Regions from separate parts of the Rossellomorea sp. FM04394 genome, predicted to be linked through region 1. Evidence: a T-box and tRNA genes for the amino acid it is inferred to sense, from the RefSeq annotation. Region 1 holds a T-box; the other holds one or more tRNA genes.

Evidence for each region. The T-box of region 1 lies ahead of tyrS (tyrosine--tRNA ligase). A T-box ahead of a tRNA ligase gene usually reads a tRNA of that ligase, here a tRNA-Tyr.
Region 2: it has a tRNA-Tyr gene. The T-box ahead of tyrS (tyrosine--tRNA ligase) is inferred to sense a tRNA for this amino acid. The anticodon was not compared.

The regions. Positions count from the first base shown of each region.
Region 1 is NZ_CP168654.1:3,401,076-3,410,112, forward strand. It holds gene ACCB35_RS17150 (diguanylate cyclase domain-containing protein) at 161-1,972, opposite strand; gene ACCB35_RS17155 (hypothetical protein) at 2,034-2,642, opposite strand; gene rpsD (30S ribosomal protein S4) at 2,981-3,583, shown strand; gene tyrS (tyrosine--tRNA ligase) at 3,922-5,184, opposite strand; T-box leader at 5,258-5,467, opposite strand; gene ACCB35_RS17170 (transglycosylase domain-containing protein) at 5,653-8,616, shown strand; gene acsA (acetate--CoA ligase) at 8,924-9,037, opposite strand, start outside.
Region 2 is NZ_CP168654.1:169,491-178,527, reverse strand. It holds gene cdaA (diadenylate cyclase CdaA) at 1-378, opposite strand, end outside; gene ACCB35_RS01020 (anti-sigma factor) at 613-1,245, opposite strand; gene sigW (RNA polymerase sigma factor SigW) at 1,261-1,824, opposite strand; gene ACCB35_RS01010 (aspartyl-phosphate phosphatase Spo0E family protein) at 1,993-2,154, shown strand; gene rocF (arginase) at 2,287-3,189, opposite strand; tRNA gene ACCB35_RS01000 (tRNA-Ala) at 3,829-3,904, opposite strand; tRNA gene ACCB35_RS00995 (tRNA-Lys) at 3,964-4,036, opposite strand; tRNA gene ACCB35_RS00990 (tRNA-Gln) at 4,041-4,115, opposite strand; tRNA gene ACCB35_RS00985 (tRNA-Tyr) at 4,184-4,267, opposite strand; tRNA gene ACCB35_RS00980 (tRNA-Thr) at 4,281-4,356, opposite strand; tRNA gene ACCB35_RS00975 (tRNA-Val) at 4,413-4,488, opposite strand; tRNA gene ACCB35_RS00970 (tRNA-Glu) at 4,515-4,589, opposite strand; tRNA gene ACCB35_RS00965 (tRNA-Thr) at 4,609-4,681, opposite strand; tRNA gene ACCB35_RS00960 (tRNA-Asn) at 4,684-4,758, opposite strand; rRNA gene rrf (5S ribosomal RNA) at 4,767-4,883, opposite strand; rRNA gene ACCB35_RS00950 (23S ribosomal RNA) at 5,034-7,968, opposite strand; rRNA gene ACCB35_RS00945 (16S ribosomal RNA) at 8,166-9,037, opposite strand, start outside.

The DNA.
Region 1 (9,037 bases):
CCAGTAATCCCTTTAAGTCTAAGTAACTACTATTCTAGAATATGATAACCCCGTCAAAAAAGAAAGCGGTTACACTAAAGTGATAAAGAAAAATTGTCTGATTTCCCCCATAAAAGTAGAGGCCGGAAGAGACATGTCGATTCCGGCTTCTTGAAGAACATTATTCCATGATGATTCCATCACAATCTTTCACAACCTGGTTCTTACCATTATTCTTTGCATGATAGAGTGCTTCATCTGCTTTCTTTACTAATTCCTTCACAGACTTAGGGCATTGGTCGTCCCATCTTCTCCATGTGGATAATCCACAGGACAGGGTCACGGCAGGATCTGTTTTTATAGGAACCTGCTCGACGATGCGCTGAGCAATTCCCCATCCATCCTCATGATCAAGAGAAGGTAAATAGACCGCTAATTCTTCTCCACCCCACCTGGCAACAAATCCATCATGACTTACGATCCCTTTAATCAGGTTCGACACCCGGATGATTACTTCATCACCAATTTGATGACCGTAGTTATCATTGATCGCTTTAAAATCATCGATATCAATTAACAGCAAGGTACCCAATGAATCCTTACTCATGGAAGATTCCATCTCATCATCGAGATAATTCCGCGCGAATAGTTTGGTCATATGATCGGTAATGACCATATGTTCGAGCTTCTCACGAAGGATTGCATTGGTTATTGCAAGGGTCGAGTGATGAATGAAGGACTGAAGTAGCTTGTACATATCAAATGAAAACATGTAAGGTTCTTTATGTAACACTACGCAAAACCCTAACAGGGCTTCATTCTGGATCATGGGCACGGCCATGACCGATGGAAAGGCCGCCCCTCGATCAAATCGATCGCTCACATCTCCCATAAAGATTGCATCCCGTTCCTTCTCGATTCTCGCCTTTACATAGGAGATGTACTTTTCACCTTCTTCTTCAAAAAAAACAGAAGAGCTTTCTTCCAGGATTCTATATTCCCCGTTTTGATGTAGAACAAATCCGATGGCGGATGCTTGAAAGGAACGTTTAATTTGCTTCTTTAAAAACATAACCGTATCCGTCAAACGCAAATTCAGGTTTAATTGGTGGGAGGTTTCATTAATAAGCTGCAAATCGGTGATGAGCCTTTTGGATTGTTCGTAGAGCTTGGCATTTTCAAGGGCACTCCCGGCCGTATAGGCAAGCAGGCGAATGAACTCGATCTTCTGGTCCGTAAAGGTTGAATGGGATTTTGACCTCACCTCAAGCACCCCATAGATTCCCTGCTTTCCTTTTAAAGGCGCATACAGGACATTCTGTTCCCCGACTTCAATATTCCCATTGACAAATGCCTGCATGGCAGACTCATCGGCATGATCAAAGTCAAAGTTTTTAATGGGAAGTGTCCCGAATTCATATCGGTCGTTAGACAATAACAAGTGGAATTCATCGATTGGAAACACCTGCTTCAACGTTTCAATGATCTCCACGAGAAGCGTATGCACATCCCTGGTCGAGTGAAAGATCTCCGTTACTTTAAATAATTCCCTGTACCGTTTCTCATCTTCACGTACGGTCTGGATTCCACCTGTATGCTGTAAAAATTGATTGCTTGCTTCCCAAAAAGAATGGAGCCAGCTATCGTCTGCCTCCTCTTTACGTTCATCCCTCTTTACTAGAAGAATGGCTGAAGGACTGCCGTCTTTATTCGTAAAGTGAAAACGGATAGTGAAATCATTCTCTTCCTCCACCATAACAGGACGAAGAATGTATTCCTCCCTTGTTTCCGCAAGCGTGAGGGGAACATCCTCATTGTCACTGGGATGATATAAGAAATAGGTAGACTCGCTATAAAAATATAAAAATGCCCGATCAATATCAAGGCAGTCTTTAATGATCGTCAGCCACTTTTGCAGATGAGCAGAATGACCTGACTCGGCTGACAATTCTTCATATATTAAATCAAACAGCTTTGACTTATATTCAAGCAAAGAATTATGAATTATATACATTTTCTCACCCACACCTAAAAGGTTTGTGAAACTATTATCATCATTGACCCTGAGCCAGTACCAGATCTTCTCGAAATACAACGAGCCATAACGACTGATCGACGGATAAGGGATGGACTTCCACTGGTTCCGCTTTTCGATCAGACAAATCCAGTTCAATCGGGTCTTTGTTTCCCCTTAAGGAAATGCCGATCATCTGATCCTGTTCATCATATTCAAAGGGTTGTTGACTGGAAATGACCCGAGAAGGTGCATCCTTCTCCTCTTGCAAAACCTCTAAAGAATCCGAAAATAACACCCACTGTTTGTTATCTAATTGGACCCAGATCCCATTTTTCTCTTTAGTGATCCCTACCTTTTTCACGGTTTTCTTTAAAGACACACTATGTAATACCTTAAAATAATACTGATTGCTTCTATCAAGTTCATATATAATAAGGACAGGCTGATCTTGAACCATCTTCGCAACTGCAATGACGGGATTCCGTTCTCCGTTTCCTGCAGATAATACTTCCGCATGGATCGATTGTTCAGGCACATCCGCTTGTTCAGAGGAGGTAGAGGAATAAACAAACCCTCCTAAAACAATCAATAAGCAAAGGCCGATCAATACAAGTCGAAGGGTTTTTTCTCTAATTGATTCTTTCAATGGTACTCACCTATTTAACATATTTTCCAAGTTTTATTATATCACAAGAAATGACTTATGGACTATTTTGTTTAGCCCATCACCTTTGCATAAATCTATGAATACTAAAATACTTCCTTGACTTCTATTCTCTCGCGTCATATAATATTCTTTGTGTAAAATAATGCAGCTTCAGTGAAGTCCTTTATGATCGTATTTTGTTCCTCTACATCTTGAGGTGTATCTTGTAACCCTCTGCTGCTAGGGCGAAGGTACATGAAAACAAAATACACATAATTGTTTATTCACAGGTGTTTTTATTTTACAACAAAATAAAAACAATAAAGGAGGAGTCATTCATGGCTCGATATACTGGCCCAAGCTGGAAATTATCTCGTCGTCTTGGAATCTCTCTAAGCGGTACGGGTAAAGAATTAGAAAAGCGTCCTTACGCTCCTGGACAACATGGTCCAAACCAACGTAAAAAAATCTCTGAGTACGGTTTACAACTTCAAGAGAAGCAAAAACTTCGTCACATGTACGGAGTAACTGAGCGTCAATTCCGTAACCTATTTGACCAAGCTGGCAAATTACAAGGTAAGCACGGTGAAAACTTCATGGCGCTACTTGAGTGCCGCCTGGATAACGTTGTTTATCGTCTAGGTCTTGCTCGTACTCGCCGTCAAGCACGTCAACTTGTTAACCACGGTCACGTAACAGTGAACGGATCTCGCGTAGACATCCCTTCATTCCGCGTTCTTCCTGGTCAAACAATTTCAGTTCGTGAAAAATCACGCAACCTTGACATCATCAAAGAAGCGATGGAAGTGAACAGCTTTGTTCCTGAATTCCTAACTTTCGATGCTGACAAATTAGAAGGTACTTTCACACGCGTTCCTGAGCGTTCTGAATTACCAGCTGAAATTAACGAAGCTCTTATCGTTGAGTTCTACTCTCGTTAATCTTTGTGAGAAAAACACTGTCCATTTTTTGGGCAGTGTTTTTTTTGATTTCTTTAATAGATTAAGTCATTGTCTGAACATTTATTAGTAAAATTTGTAGAGTTCACGATATTTTACGTATGTGATGGAATTATGAGAAGCGTTTCTTATGAAGTATTTGAGATATATTTTCAAAAATGGACCGTTTATTTTCAATTTCCAAGATATATTTTCAAAATGGCACTTTTATTTTCAATTAATACGATATATTTTCAAATCCCCCTTCCGCACATAAAAAAGCACGGTACCCGCTCCACAAAAGAGTAACGGATACCGCACTGTCAGATTCGATAATAGTATTATACGTACTGAATTCTAAAATATTTCTTCTTTCCGCGGCGAATGATGGTAAATTGTCCTTCAATCATATCTTTCTCATCCATCACATGCTGAAGATCTGTTACACGTTCCCCGTTAATGTAAATCGCTCCATTCCCGACATCTTCACGGGCTTGTCGCTTAGATGGTGAGATTTTTGCATTTACGAGAAGATCGATCAATCCAATGGTATCTCCTTTAGGCTGTTCGAAGGAAGGGACATCTTTGAATCCTTCCAGAATTTCAGAAGCCGATAATGTCTTAATTTCACCACTGAATAATGCTTGTGTGATGCGGATGGCTTGATCAAGTGCTTCTTCGCCATGAATCAATTTTGTCATTTCTTCAGCCAGCGCCTTTTGCGCCTTGCGAAGGTGAGGCTCCGTTTCAACGGACCCAGCCAATGCATCGATTTCTTCGTGTGAAAGGAATGTAAAGTATTTCAGGTATTTCACGACATCTGCATCAGCCGCATTGATCCAGAACTGGTAGAACTCGTAAGGAGATGTCTTCTTCGGATCCAACCAAATGGCTCCACTTTCGGTTTTACCAAATTTAGTTCCGTCTGCCTTTGTCACGAGTGGAATCGTGAAACCAAACGCTTTCGTTTCTTCCTCATGAGTACGTCTGATCAATTCAAGGCCGGTCGTGATATTTCCCCACTGGTCACTGCCGCCGATTTGAAGCTTACAATTGTAGTTGTCGTATAGATGATTGAAGTCCAGTGCTTGAAGAATGGTATACGTAAATTCAGTGAACGAAATACCTGATTCCAGGCGAGATGAAATCGTATCTTTTGCCAGCATGTAATTTACGCCCACATGCTTACCGAAATCACGAAGGAATGTTACAACATCCATTGCTCCGATCCAGTCATAGTTATTCACCATTACTGCACCATTTTCCCCTTCGAAATCAAAGATGCTCTCCAGCTGTACTTTAATGCTCGCCACATTCCCCTGAATCGCTTCAATTGTCTGCAGTTTACGCTCTTCATTTTTACCACTCGGGTCTCCGATCAATCCGGTTGCCCCTCCCACTAGCACAAGTGGACGATGCCCTTGATTCTGGAAGCGTCTCAATGTTAAAAATGGGAGCAGATGCCCGATATGCATACTGTCTGCTGTCGGATCGATCCCGCAGTAAATCGAAATGCTTTCTTTATTCAACAGGTCCTTCAACCCTTCAGCGTCCGTTTGCTGATACGTTATTCCACGCCATTCCAAATCTTTTATCAAATCCATGTTTTTTCCTCCTTTTTTTGTAAAACACACACGGCAATACCCAAAAAAGACAACAAAAAAGTCCCTGCATATATGCAGGGACGCTGTCGCGCGGTACCACCCAATTTAAGGAATTATATCCTTCACTCATTAAAGATAACGGCTTTAACCGTTTGCTGCTACTAAAGGTTCACAGCAAAAGCTCCAGGATGTAATTCATCGGCCATTTGTGTCAGTTTACAGCAACCACTGACTCTCTAATTAACAGGGAAGGCAGACTACTTATTCCTCTCATTGCGATCACAAATCATTTTTGTAAGTAAATCCGACTTTATGCCGGATCTTCATTCATTTAGCTATATAAGGTTTTTACCACATTCTAAAATATTAGTCAACTAAACACATGATAAAAGACCATTTTATGTGACTTTTTCCGACAGCTCTCCTGTAAATATGCTATAATGGGAATGTTCTGGGGGGAATGCTTATATGAAGGAAAAATGGAACAAATTACTCGAAAAATTAGACCCTGCAATCAGGTTCTTTTCAAATACTGGAGTTCAAAAACGAGCTAGAATTACATACGGAGTATTTTGGAATCTGTCCCTGATACTTGTCGTTCTATTTGTATTAGGTTTTGCATTTGCAGGAGGAGTCGGAGCGGGTTATTTCGCTTCTCTCGTGAAGGAAGAACCGATTCGTCCTTATGACCAAATGAAAAAGGACATTTACAACTATGAAGAAACATCTCAGCTTTACTTCGCAGATAACGTCTATCTCGGAAAACTGCGGACTGATCTTGAGCGCGAAGAAGTAAAGCTTATAGATGTCTCCGAAGACCTGCGAAATGCTGTAATTGCAACGGAAGATGAATACTTCAAAGATCACAACGGTGTCGTACCTAAAGCAATCATGCGTGCCGTACTTCAGGAATTCACCAATTCCTCTACCCAATCAGGTGGAAGTACACTCACTCAACAGCTGATCAAAAACCAAATTCTGACGAATGAAGTATCCTTTGAACGAAAAGCCAAGGAAATTCTCCTCGCCCTTCGCTTGGAACGTTTCTTTGAAAAGGACGAAATCCTTGAAGCGTACCTGAATGTAGCTACACTTGGACGTAATTCCTCCGGCCGGAATATCGCCGGTGTCCAATCGGCTGCCCAAGGGATATTCGGAGTGGACGCCAAGGACTTAACCCTGCCTCAATCCGCGTTCATTGCAGGACTTCCACAAGCTCCTTTCTCTTACACTCCATTTACGAATAACGGAGAATTGAAAGAGAATCTGGAAGCTGGAATGAGCCGCAAAAACACTGTACTCTACAGAATGCACCGGGAAGGTTACATTACGAAGAAAGAGTACAATGATGCTGTTGCTTACGACCTATCGAAAGATTTCATCAAGCCTAAACCATCACCGAGCGAACAATATCCATGGCTGACAGCTGAACTGGAAAGCAGAGCAGTGGATATCATGACGGATGTACTGGCTGAGAAAGACGGATATTCAAAACAAGATCTTGAAAACAATGATGAACTTGAAGAGAAATACCGAACGCTCGCTGACCGTAACGTACGTCAAAGCGGTTACGAAATTCACTCAACCATCAATAAAAAAATCTATGATCAAATGCAGAAAACCAAAGATGCTTACGAAATGTATGGTCCTTCTAAATTTGTACCGGCAACGGATCCTGAGACAGGAGAAGAAGTGGAAGTGCAGGAGCCGGTTCAGGTCGGGGCGATCATGATCGAGAACAAAACCGGTCGCATCATCAGTTTCATCGGGGGCCGTGATTTCAAAACGGAACAAATCAATCATGCCACCCAGTCACTGAGATCGAACGGTTCCACCATGAAGCCATTACTTGCTTATGCCCCGGCACTGGAATACGGATATATTTCACCTGGATCCCCTATTCCTGACGTAGGTGTGAACATCAATGGATGGCAGCCTGAAAACTACTCTCTTAATGAACGGGGACTTTTCCCTGCGAGATATGCACTGGCAGAATCATTGAACCTACCTGTTGTAAGGACGTATGCCAATATCTATAACCGGAATCCCTTTAAAGAGTTCCTTCTGAAAATGGGCTTTTCATCACTAAACAGCCGCTACGACAATAATCTGTCCCTTGCATTGGGGGCCACGACAAGTGGTGTAACAGTGGAAGAAAACGTGAATGCCTACACTACCTTTGCAAACGGCGGAAAATTCATTGATGCCTATATGATTGATAAAATTGTCGATCAAGAAGGGAATGTGGTTTACGAGCATAAAGTAGAACCGGTGGATGTATTTAGTCCGCAGACTGCTTACCTCACCATCGATATGATGAGAGATACCCTTGATCACTCTCTGGGTACGGGACGTTATGCGAAGAAGTTCCTGAACTTTGGTTCAGATTGGGCCGGGAAATCCGGAACGAGTCAGGACTACAAGGATCACTGGTTTGTCGCATCCAATCCGAGCATCACATTCGGAACCTGGTTCGGATATGACACGCCTTCTTCATTAAATACACCGGGGTCCCGGGCACAGTATGGACATTATGGATTACGTAATATCCGCTTATGGTCATATTTATTGAATGATACGAGGGACCTGGCTCCTAAGCTGATTGATCCCGATGCTTCGTTTACAGCACCGGAGGGCATCGTAAGAAGATCCTTCTGCTCGATCTCAGGATTACTGCCATCAGAAGCCTGCAGTCAAGCCGGCTTAGTGAAAAGTGATTTATTTAACGCTAAGTACGTACCAACCAAAACAGACGACAGCTTACTCATGAGCCGTTATGTGATGGTAAACGGCAAAAAGTATTTAGCACTGCCTAGTACGCCTGCAGAATTTTCACAACCGGGAGTGATCTTGAATCCTGACTTTGTGAAGAATGTATTTGGTTCTGTACCTGGAGATCCAAATAAACTTATTCCAGAAGGTGACAATCGATTTAAAAATGTTCTGATCGCAGAAAATAAAATTTCTGACGACGGATCAGCTCCTGGTACGGTAAAAGCAAGTGCGAATGGAAATACCATCACTTGGACGTCGTCCGCAAGCAGTGATGTCGTCGGATATCGTGTATATAGTAAATCCGGCGGAAAGGTCGGGAGTATCAAGTCTGGCGGGAGTTATTCAGTATCCGTCGGAAATGGTGATTTCTTTGTGGTTGCCGTTGACGTAGCAGGAAGACAATCTGCCCCTTCCAACACTGTACAAATTGGAAGACCGGAGCCTGAGCCAAAGCCTGAAAAACCGGCTACGGACCCGAAACCGCCTGGTGATAAACCAGCCGACCCCCCTCCTAAACCAGACAAGCCTGAGCCACCACCGCCACCTCCATCTGATGATGGCGGCGGTGATGGCGGAGGCGGTGACGGCGGAGGCGGTGACGATGGCGGAGGAACCGAACCACCGGCTGAACCGGAACCACCTGCTGAGGAGAACTAGATAACAAGTTGGAAAACGAGCGAAAAGTGTTTACCTTTCGCTCGTTTTTTTGTTTTGGGTTAGGGGGATGGAATATTGACTGGGACTGGCCTTTGATGTTTCATGCCACTTTGGACGTTTGTCTGCCATATACTTATTTTATCTGCCGTTTTTTCAATTTACCTGCCAAATCCTATTTTTATCTGCCATTTTTTATAATCCGACAAACTTCGCACCCCCCCATCCCTTACCTCCCCAATCATCAACCTCAACCAAAACAGTAACCACAAAAGAACCCCCGCTCAACGAGCGGGGGTTCTTCCATCTATTAATCTTCCATTGTACTTAAATCACCCGTAGGGAGGTCTAACTCCCATGCCTTCAACACGCGACGCATGATTTTTCCGCTTCGGGTCTTTGGCAGTTTGTCACGGAATTCTAT
Region 2 (9,037 bases), 1.2 Mb from region 1:
ATAACTTACGGCCTTCGTCATTGATTCAATCATCTGCTCCTGCTCTTCTTCTTCCTGAAGTCCGGACCTCGAGAATAAACGTCCCCTTCCGAGCTGTTCAAGGGCCCTGCGGAGCTCAGGCTGGAAAATGATGATAATCGCCAGGAACCCCCATGTAAGGGCTTGTTCCATCATCCAACCCAGAGTATCCAATCCGAAGATACTACTAAGACCTCTCACAATGATAATGACAAAAATACCTTTTAATAATTGTACTGCTTTCGTTCCTTTTATCAGCATGATCAGTTTATAGATTACAAACCATACTACGAGTATATCTACAATATCAGAGACATAATCCAGCGCGGAGTAATCCGAAAAAATATTGATAAACGGCATATTACATCCTCCAATAGCTTAATCGAAAGCGTAAGCCGCCATGTGTGGCTTCTCCATTTTCGTAACGTTCCCATTATAGCACATTTTTTCACTGTCAAATGAAAGACACCCACGGCTTCATGATTCTTTCTTTTCTATTCATGAACTCACGTTTTTGCATGAAAAAACTGACACAAAAACAAAAGTGTCAGCCCTTTAGGGACGGACCTTACATTCCATCCCCTCTATTTTATCCTACTTTTCTTCAAGTTGCGAATTTCCCCAATCTAACGTGTCTTTAGCCCCTTTTTTGATCTGGTACCAAAGCCACTCGAATGCCTCATCGATTTCATGGATTTCTCCCGTCACGCTCCCTGCAGAAGCCAAGTACTGCTTTCCATTGATGACCGTGACATTCCCTGTTACTTTTCCTTCTATTTTCACATCGCCGTTTCGAACCGTCAGATCTCCATTTACGACTTCACCTTCAGGTACGACAACCGTATGATCCTGAACGACTAATTTAGCATTTTTAGTAAAAGAGAAAGCCTGATCATCATTCCAGGAAGTGAGGAAGCTCCCGGTCATGAAGAACAGGAATAGTGCAGCAGCCGTGAGTAGCGGGTGGTGGCGGAACCATCTCTTTACACCCACCTTCTTCTTCTCTTTCGGTAATCTTGACATGACTTTATCCGTAAAGTCTGTAGAAGCACTGATGTGAGATGTGCTCTGTACAAACGCAATCGCTTTTTTCAACTCATGGAAGTGGTGCTGACACTCACTGCATTCCTGCAAATGATGTTTCAACGTTTCCTCTTTCTCTCTATTTAAATCTCCATCTAAATAATCATGCATATACCCGATGATTTCTTCAGGACAAGGCTTCATGTTCACTCACCCTCTCTACAGTGATCTTAATTGTTTACGGAGAGCTTCCCGCCCTCTATGTACTCTTGTTTTAACCGTTCCCAGGGGTAGATCCAATATCTCACTGATTTCTTGAAGAGGAAGCTCTTCAATATATTTTAAAACAATGACCGATCGATATTTCTCAGGTAACTTGGAAATTTCCTTCTGAATGGTTTCCTGCAGCTCCATATTCTCCACTTCATCTTCCGGAAGCTGAACATCCGCTGCCACCTGTGAATACATCGTCAGACCCTCAGTCCCTGCTACCTCTGCATCTAAGAAATAATCCGGCTTCTTCTTCCGGATCCGGTCGATACATAGATTCGTCGCTATCCGAAAGAGCCAAGTAGAAAACTTTCTCTTTTGATTAAAGGTTTCAATATTTACATATGCCCTGATAAAAGCCTCTTGAGCAATATCCTCTGCCTCATGACGATTACCAAGCATACGGTAGCAAATTTGAAACACTTTATCCTTATAAAGCTCGACTAATTCTGCAAATGCGTTCTGATCACCTTTCAACACTTGTTTTATCCGCTTTTTCACTAATGCTTCCATTTCACAACCTCCGCTCTATGCGGCTATATTTATATACGTAACACCCTATCAAAAGGTTTCAAATTTTTTATATTACTATCCTAACAAATTTTCCAGGAAAAATGTTTACAATTATTAGAAAAAGGGTATAAAGGAACTAATTATTTCTATATGTAGGAGGATCTCGAAATGAGGGGAAGAATGAATGAGTTATTATTTCAAATTGAAGACTGCCGTCGCCAAATGGTCGAGCTTGCATTAAAGTCTTCCTTTGCCGATGAGCAAGTTGTTGATTTGAGTACTCGTCTTGACGATCTATTAAATCAATACCAAGTGGTCAAACACCATTGAAGAGAAATAGATGAAGGCTGAGAACCTTGAAGGGTTCTCAGCCTTTTTTTATTCACTCTCACAAGTCACCCCGGACAACCTTAGAATATTCTGTCGTCCTTAATATGGGAAGCATTGCGAGCACAGATTGGATTATAGTAATTTCTCTCCAAGCAGGGATCCCATCAACGCTACAGCTACAGTAGCCGTTTTATTCTTTTCATCCAGAATAGGATTAACTTCTACAAATTCCGCAGATGTAATAATTCCTGCTTCTTGTAGCATCTCCATTGCTAAATGACTCTCACGGTAGCTTATCCCCCCAAGAACAGGAGTCCCTACCCCAGGAGCATCGCTAGGATCCAATCCATCTAAATCAAGAGACAAATGAACGCCATCCGTCTTACTCTTCAAGTAATCAATGGACTCTTCCATTACCTTCGTCATACCAAGGCGATCGATTTCATGCATCGTATATACTTTAATGCCTTTTTCTTTAATTAACTCTCTTTCTCCTTCATCTAAAGAACGAGCTCCAATAATGACAATGTTTTCAGGCTTAATCTTTGGTGAGTTCTGCCCGATACTTGTCAAATCTTCATGGCCGATACCCAAGCTCACCGCAAGAGGCATGCCATGAATATTACCTGACGGAGACGTATCCCCTGTATTCAAATCACCATGTGCGTCATACCAAATCACACCTAAATTCTCATAGTGAGGAGAAACACCAGCCAATGTTCCGATCGCAATACTGTGGTCTCCACCAAAGATCAATGGGAAATCTCCACTCCCTATAACATCATTCACCTTACCAGCCAACGTCTCACTGGCTTCAGCAACCGCTTTCAAGTTACGCAGGTTCGTATCAGGATTATTATGTACACGCTCTGCCTGGCCAATCTCGATATCCCCTAAGTCCTTAATCTCATACCCAAGGTTTTCAAGACGCTCAACGATTCCGGCGTAACGAATCGCACTCGGCCCCATATCCACGCCTCTGCGCATTTGACCTAAATCCATCGGTACACCAATAATAGAAATATTTTTCTTCATGAAAAATTCCCCCAATTCGAAATTTATTTACTCCTCTATTTTATCCATACTATAAGCCATGGTTCAACTGGACAGGATTGTGTATATATATGCGCGTGTAGAGGTATTTAAGGTGGAATGGTGTAAGATTATGTAGACGTTTTTTGGACGAGGATGCCAGGGGGGAAATTGATATTGATTCGTGGTCCGGGGTAAAGTGCGATTTGAAAATAAAAATTGGAATTTGAAAATAAATGGCCCAGAATTTAAAATAAAATCTGAAATTTGAAAATAAGTGTAGGAAACTTGAAAATATCCTTGGAACAGTTGGGAGAAATTAGAGGTTGAGCATTGATTTTCTTAAGAAATTCTGAAAAAGTAAAATTCAGATCTTCTAGTTGTGGCAAAGGATTTAGAGTTGATAATAAATATAGTGAAGTTTTTTAAAAGTCGATAATATATACGGGAAAGTCGATAATAAATTACGCAATCCTTTAAACTGACGCCTAAATAGTAGCATTTAATACCCATTCTATCTTCACATACAAAAAAACCTCAAATCTCCTAAAAGATTCAAGGTTTAATCATGTCGTATGTATGGTTAGTTCACTTCGCTCACGTTTCGTAAACGGAAAGATATTTTGCTTTTTACAAAAATCTTGGTGGAGCCTAGCGGGATCGAACCGCTGACCTCCTGCGTGCAAAGCAGGCGCTCTCCCAGCTGAGCTAAGGCCCCATCATGCGATTAAGATTATAGAGAAATTCTCACACCATGCGATGTGAGAAAATGTGTGATGAGCCATGAAGGACTCGAACCTTCGACCCTCTGATTAAAAGTCAGATGCTCTACCAACTGAGCTAATGGCTCGTAATGGCTGGGCTAGCTGGATTCGAACCAACGCATGTCGCAGTCAAAGTGCGATGCCTTACCGCTTGGCTATAGCCCAATAATTACTCTAATGGCATAAAAAAGGGACATTTATAGGATGTCCATTTTACACTTAAATATACAAAATGGTGGAGGGGGGCAGATTCGAACTGCCGAACCCGAAGGAGCGGATTTACAGTCCGCCGCGTTTAGCCACTTCGCTACCCCTCCAGCTAAAAAAACATGGTGCCGGCAAGAGGACTTGAACCCCCAACCTACTGATTACAAGTCAGTTGCTCTACCAGTTGAGCTACACCGGCATATTTAATTCATGGTAGCAATTAAAGGAAAGATATTTTGCTAGCGCAAAAATCTTTGGTGGAGGATGACGGGATCGAACCGCCGACCCTCTGCTTGTAAGGCAGATGCTCTCCCAGCTGAGCTAATCCTCCAATATGTAATGGTAAGTTAAAAAAATTGGTGACCCATACGGGATTCGAACCCGTGTTACCGCCGTGAAAGGGCGGTGTCTTAACCGCTTGACCAATGGGCCATTCAAATAAAAATATAAAAGCTTCCAACCGGGCTCGAACCGGTGACCTCTTCCTTACCATGGAAGCACTCTACCTGCTGAGCTATGGAAGCAATGGCTCCGCAGGCAAGATTCGAACTTGCGACCGATCGGTTAACAGCCGATAGCTCTACCACTGAGCTACTGCGGAATAATATAGCCTGGCGATGTCCTACTCTCACAGGGGGAGATCCCCCAACTACCATCGGCGCTGAAGAGCTTAACTTCCGTGTTCGGCATGGGAACGGGTGTGACCTCTTCGCCATTATCACCAGACGAATTGCTTACAATGACAAATACTATTATATAATATTTTCAGTGTTTTTCAAGGGGTAAATTAAAATTTATTCCCTGAAAACTAGATAAAGAATTGATGTCAAGAAAGCCGAATATCAGCCAATGTTGTTCATTTAAAAATGACTCTTTGTGGTTAAGTCCTCGATCGATTAGTATCAGTCAACTCCACATGTCGCCATGCTTCCATCTCTGACCTATCTACCTAGTCATCTTCTAGGGATCTTACTCACTTACGTGATGGGAAATCTCATCTCGAGGGGGGCTTCATGCTTAGATGCTTTCAGCACTTATCCCTTCCGCACATAGCTACCCAGCGATGCCTTTGGCAAGACAACTGGTACACCAGCGGTGCGTCCATCCCGGTCCTCTCGTACTAAGGACAGCTCCTCTCAAATTTCCTGCGCCCACGACGGATAGGGACCGAACTGTCTCACGACGTTCTGAACCCAGCTCGCGTACCGCTTTAATGGGCGAACAGCCCAACCCTTGGGACCGACTACAGCCCCAGGATGCGATGAGCCGACATCGAGGTGCCAAACCTCCCCGTCGATGTGGACTCTTGGGGGAGATAAGCCTGTTATCCCCGGGGTAGCTTTTATCCGTTGAGCGATGGCCCTTCCATGCGGAACCACCGGATCACTAAGCCCGACTTTCGTCCCTGCTCGACTTGTAGGTCTCGCAGTCAAGCTCCCTTGTGCCTTTACACTCTGCGAATGATTTCCAACCATTCTGAGGGAACCTTTGGGCGCCTCCGTTACTCTTTAGGAGGCGACCGCCCCAGTCAAACTGCCCACCTGACACTGTCTCCCACCCCGATAAGGGGCGCGGGTTAGAATTTCAATACAGCCAGGGTAGTATCCCACCGATGCCTCCACCGAAGCTGGCGCTCCGGCTTCCAAGGCTCCTACCTATCCTGTACAAGCTGTACCAAAATTCAATATCAGGCTACAGTAAAGCTCCACGGGGTCTTTCCGTCCTGTCGCGGGTAACCTGCATCTTCACAGGTACTATAATTTCACCGAGTCTCTCGTTGAGACAGTGCCCAGATCGTTACGCCTTTCGTGCGGGTCGGAACTTACCCGACAAGGAATTTCGCTACCTTAGGACCGTTATAGTTACGGCCGCCGTTTACTGGGGCTTCGATTCGCACCTTCGCTTGCGCTAAGCACTCCTCTTAACCTTCCAGCACCGGGCAGGCGTCAGCCCCTATACTTCGCCTTACGGCTTCGCAGAGACCTGTGTTTTTGCTAAACAGTCGCCTGGGCCTATTCACTGCGGCTCTCTCGGGCTTGCACCCTACCAGAGCACCCCTTCTCCCGAAGTTACGGGGTCATTTTGCCGAGTTCCTTAACGAGAGTTCTCTCGCTCACCTTAGGATTCTCTCCTCGCCTACCTGTGTCGGTTTGCGGTACGGGCACCTTTTTCCTCGCTAGAGGCTTTTCTTGGCAGTGTGGAATCAGGAACTTCGCTACTATAATTCGCTCGCTATCACAGCTCAGCCTTCACGATGATGGGATTTGCCTCATCATCAGCCTAACTGCTTAGACGCACATATCCAGCAGTGCGCTTACCCTATCCTCCTGCGTCCCCCCATTGCTCAAACGGAAAAGAGGTGGTACAGGAATATCAACCTGTTGTCCATCGTCTACGCCTATCGGCCTCGACTTAGGTCCCGACTAACCCTGAGCGGACGAGCCTTCCTCAGGAAACCTTAGGCATTCGGTGGATGGGATTCTCACCCATCTTTCGCTACTCATACCGGCATTCTCACTTCTAAGCACTCCACCAGTCCTTACGGTCTAGCTTCGCAGTCCTTAGAACGCTCTCCTACCACTGACACCTAGAGGTATCAATCCACAGCTTCGGTGATACGTTTAGCCCCGGTACATTTTCGGCGCAGAGTCACTCGACCAGTGAGCTATTACGCACTCTTTAAATGGTGGCTGCTTCTAAGCCAACATCCTGGTTGTCTAAGCAACTCCACATCCTTTTCCACTTAACGTATACTTTGGGACCTTAGCTGGTGGTCTGGGCTGTTTCCCTTTCGACTACGGATCTTATCACTCGCAGTCTGACTCCCATGGATAAGTCTTTGGCATTCGGAGTTTGTCTGAATTCGGTAACCCGATGAGGGCCCCTAGTCCAAACAGTGCTCTACCTCCAAGACTCTTACACATGAGGCTAGCCCTAAAGCTATTTCGGAGAGAACCAGCTATCTCCAAGTTCGATTGGAATTTCTCCGCTACCCACACCTCATCCCCGCACTTTTCAACGTGCGTGGGTTCGGACCTCCATTCAGTGTTACCTGAACTTCATCCTGGACATGGGTAGATCACCTGGTTTCGGGTCTACGACCACATACTCATTCGCCCTATTCAGACTCGCTTTCGCTGCGGCTCCGTCTCATCGACTTAACCTTGCATGGGATCGTAACTCGCCGGTTCATTCTACAAAAGGCACGCCATCACCCGTTAACGGGCTCTGACTACTTGTAGGCACACGGTTTCAGGTTCTATTTCACTCCCCTTCCGGGGTGCTTTTCACCTTTCCCTCACGGTACTGGTTCACTATCGGTCACTAGGGAGTATTTAGCCTTGGGAGATGGTCCTCCCAGCTTCCGACGGGATTTCACGTGTCCCGCCGTACTCAGGATCCACTCAAGAGGGAATGAAGTTTCAACTACAGGGTTGTTACCTTCTTTGACGAGCCTTTCCAGACTTCTTCGTCTACTTCATTCCTTTGTAACTCCGTATAGAGTGTCCTACAACCCCAAGAGGCAAGCCTCTTGGTTTGGGCTACATCCCGTTTCGCTCGCCGCTACTCAGGGAATCGCAATTGCTTTCTCTTCCTCCAGGTACTTAGATGTTTCAGTTCCCTGGGTCTGCCTTCCATACTCTATGTATTCAAGTAAGGATATTGTTCCATTACGAACAATGGGTTCCCCCATTCGGAAATCTCTGGATCAAAGCTCACTTACAGCTCCCCAAAGCATATCGGTGTTAGTCCCGTCCTTCGTCGGCTCCTAGTGCCAAGGCATCCACCGTGCGCCCTTCATAACTTAACCGAATTGGTTGTTACATCAGGTTTAAAACCTAAAATGGCGATACTCGGTAATTTCTTGACTATCAATTTATCTTTATCTAGTTTTCAAAGAACAAATCCATTTTCGTCTCGTAAGAGACAAAAAGTTTTGATAGTAATTAAACCATCAAAACTGAACAAAACTTCGACGTGTCAAACGTATTAGTAAATCTTCCTTAGAAAGGAGGTGATCCAGCCGCACCTTCCGATACGGCTACCTTGTTACGACTTCACCCCAATCATCTGTCCCACCTTAGGCGGCTGGCTCCAAAAGGTTACCTCACCGACTTCGGGTGTTACAAACTCTCGTGGTGTGACGGGCGGTGTGTACAAGGCCCGGGAACGTATTCACCGCGGCATGCTGATCCGCGATTACTAGCGATTCCAGCTTCATGTAGGCGAGTTGCAGCCTACAATCCGAACTGAGAACGGTTTTATGGGATTGGCTAAACCTCGCGGTCTTGCTGCCCTTTGTACCGTCCATTGTAGCACGTGTGTAGCCCAGGTCATAAGGGGCATGATGATTTGACGTCATCCCCACCTTCCTCCGGTTTGTCACCGGCAGTCATCTTAGAGTGCCCAACTGAATGCTGGCAACTAAGATCAAGGGTTGCGCTCGTTGCGGGACTTAACCCAACATCTCACGACACGAGCTGACGACAACCATGCACCACCTGTCACTCTGTCCCCCGAAGGGGAAAGCCCTATCTCTAGGGTTGTCAGAGGATGTCAAGACCTGGTAAGGTTCTTCGCGTTGCTTCGAATTAAACCACATGCTCCACCGCTTGTGCGGGCCCCCGTCAATTCCTTTGAGTTTCAGTCTTGCGACCGTACTCCCCAGGCGGAGTGCTTAATGCGTTAGCTGCAGCACTAAAGGGCGGAAACCCTCTAACACTTAGCACTCATCGTTTACGGCGTGGACTACCAGGGTATCTAATCCTGTTTGCTCCCCACGCTTTCGCGCCTCAGTGTCAGTTACAGACCAGAAAGTCGCCTTCGCCACTGGTGTTCCTCCAAATATCTACGCATTTCACCGCTACACTTGGAATTCC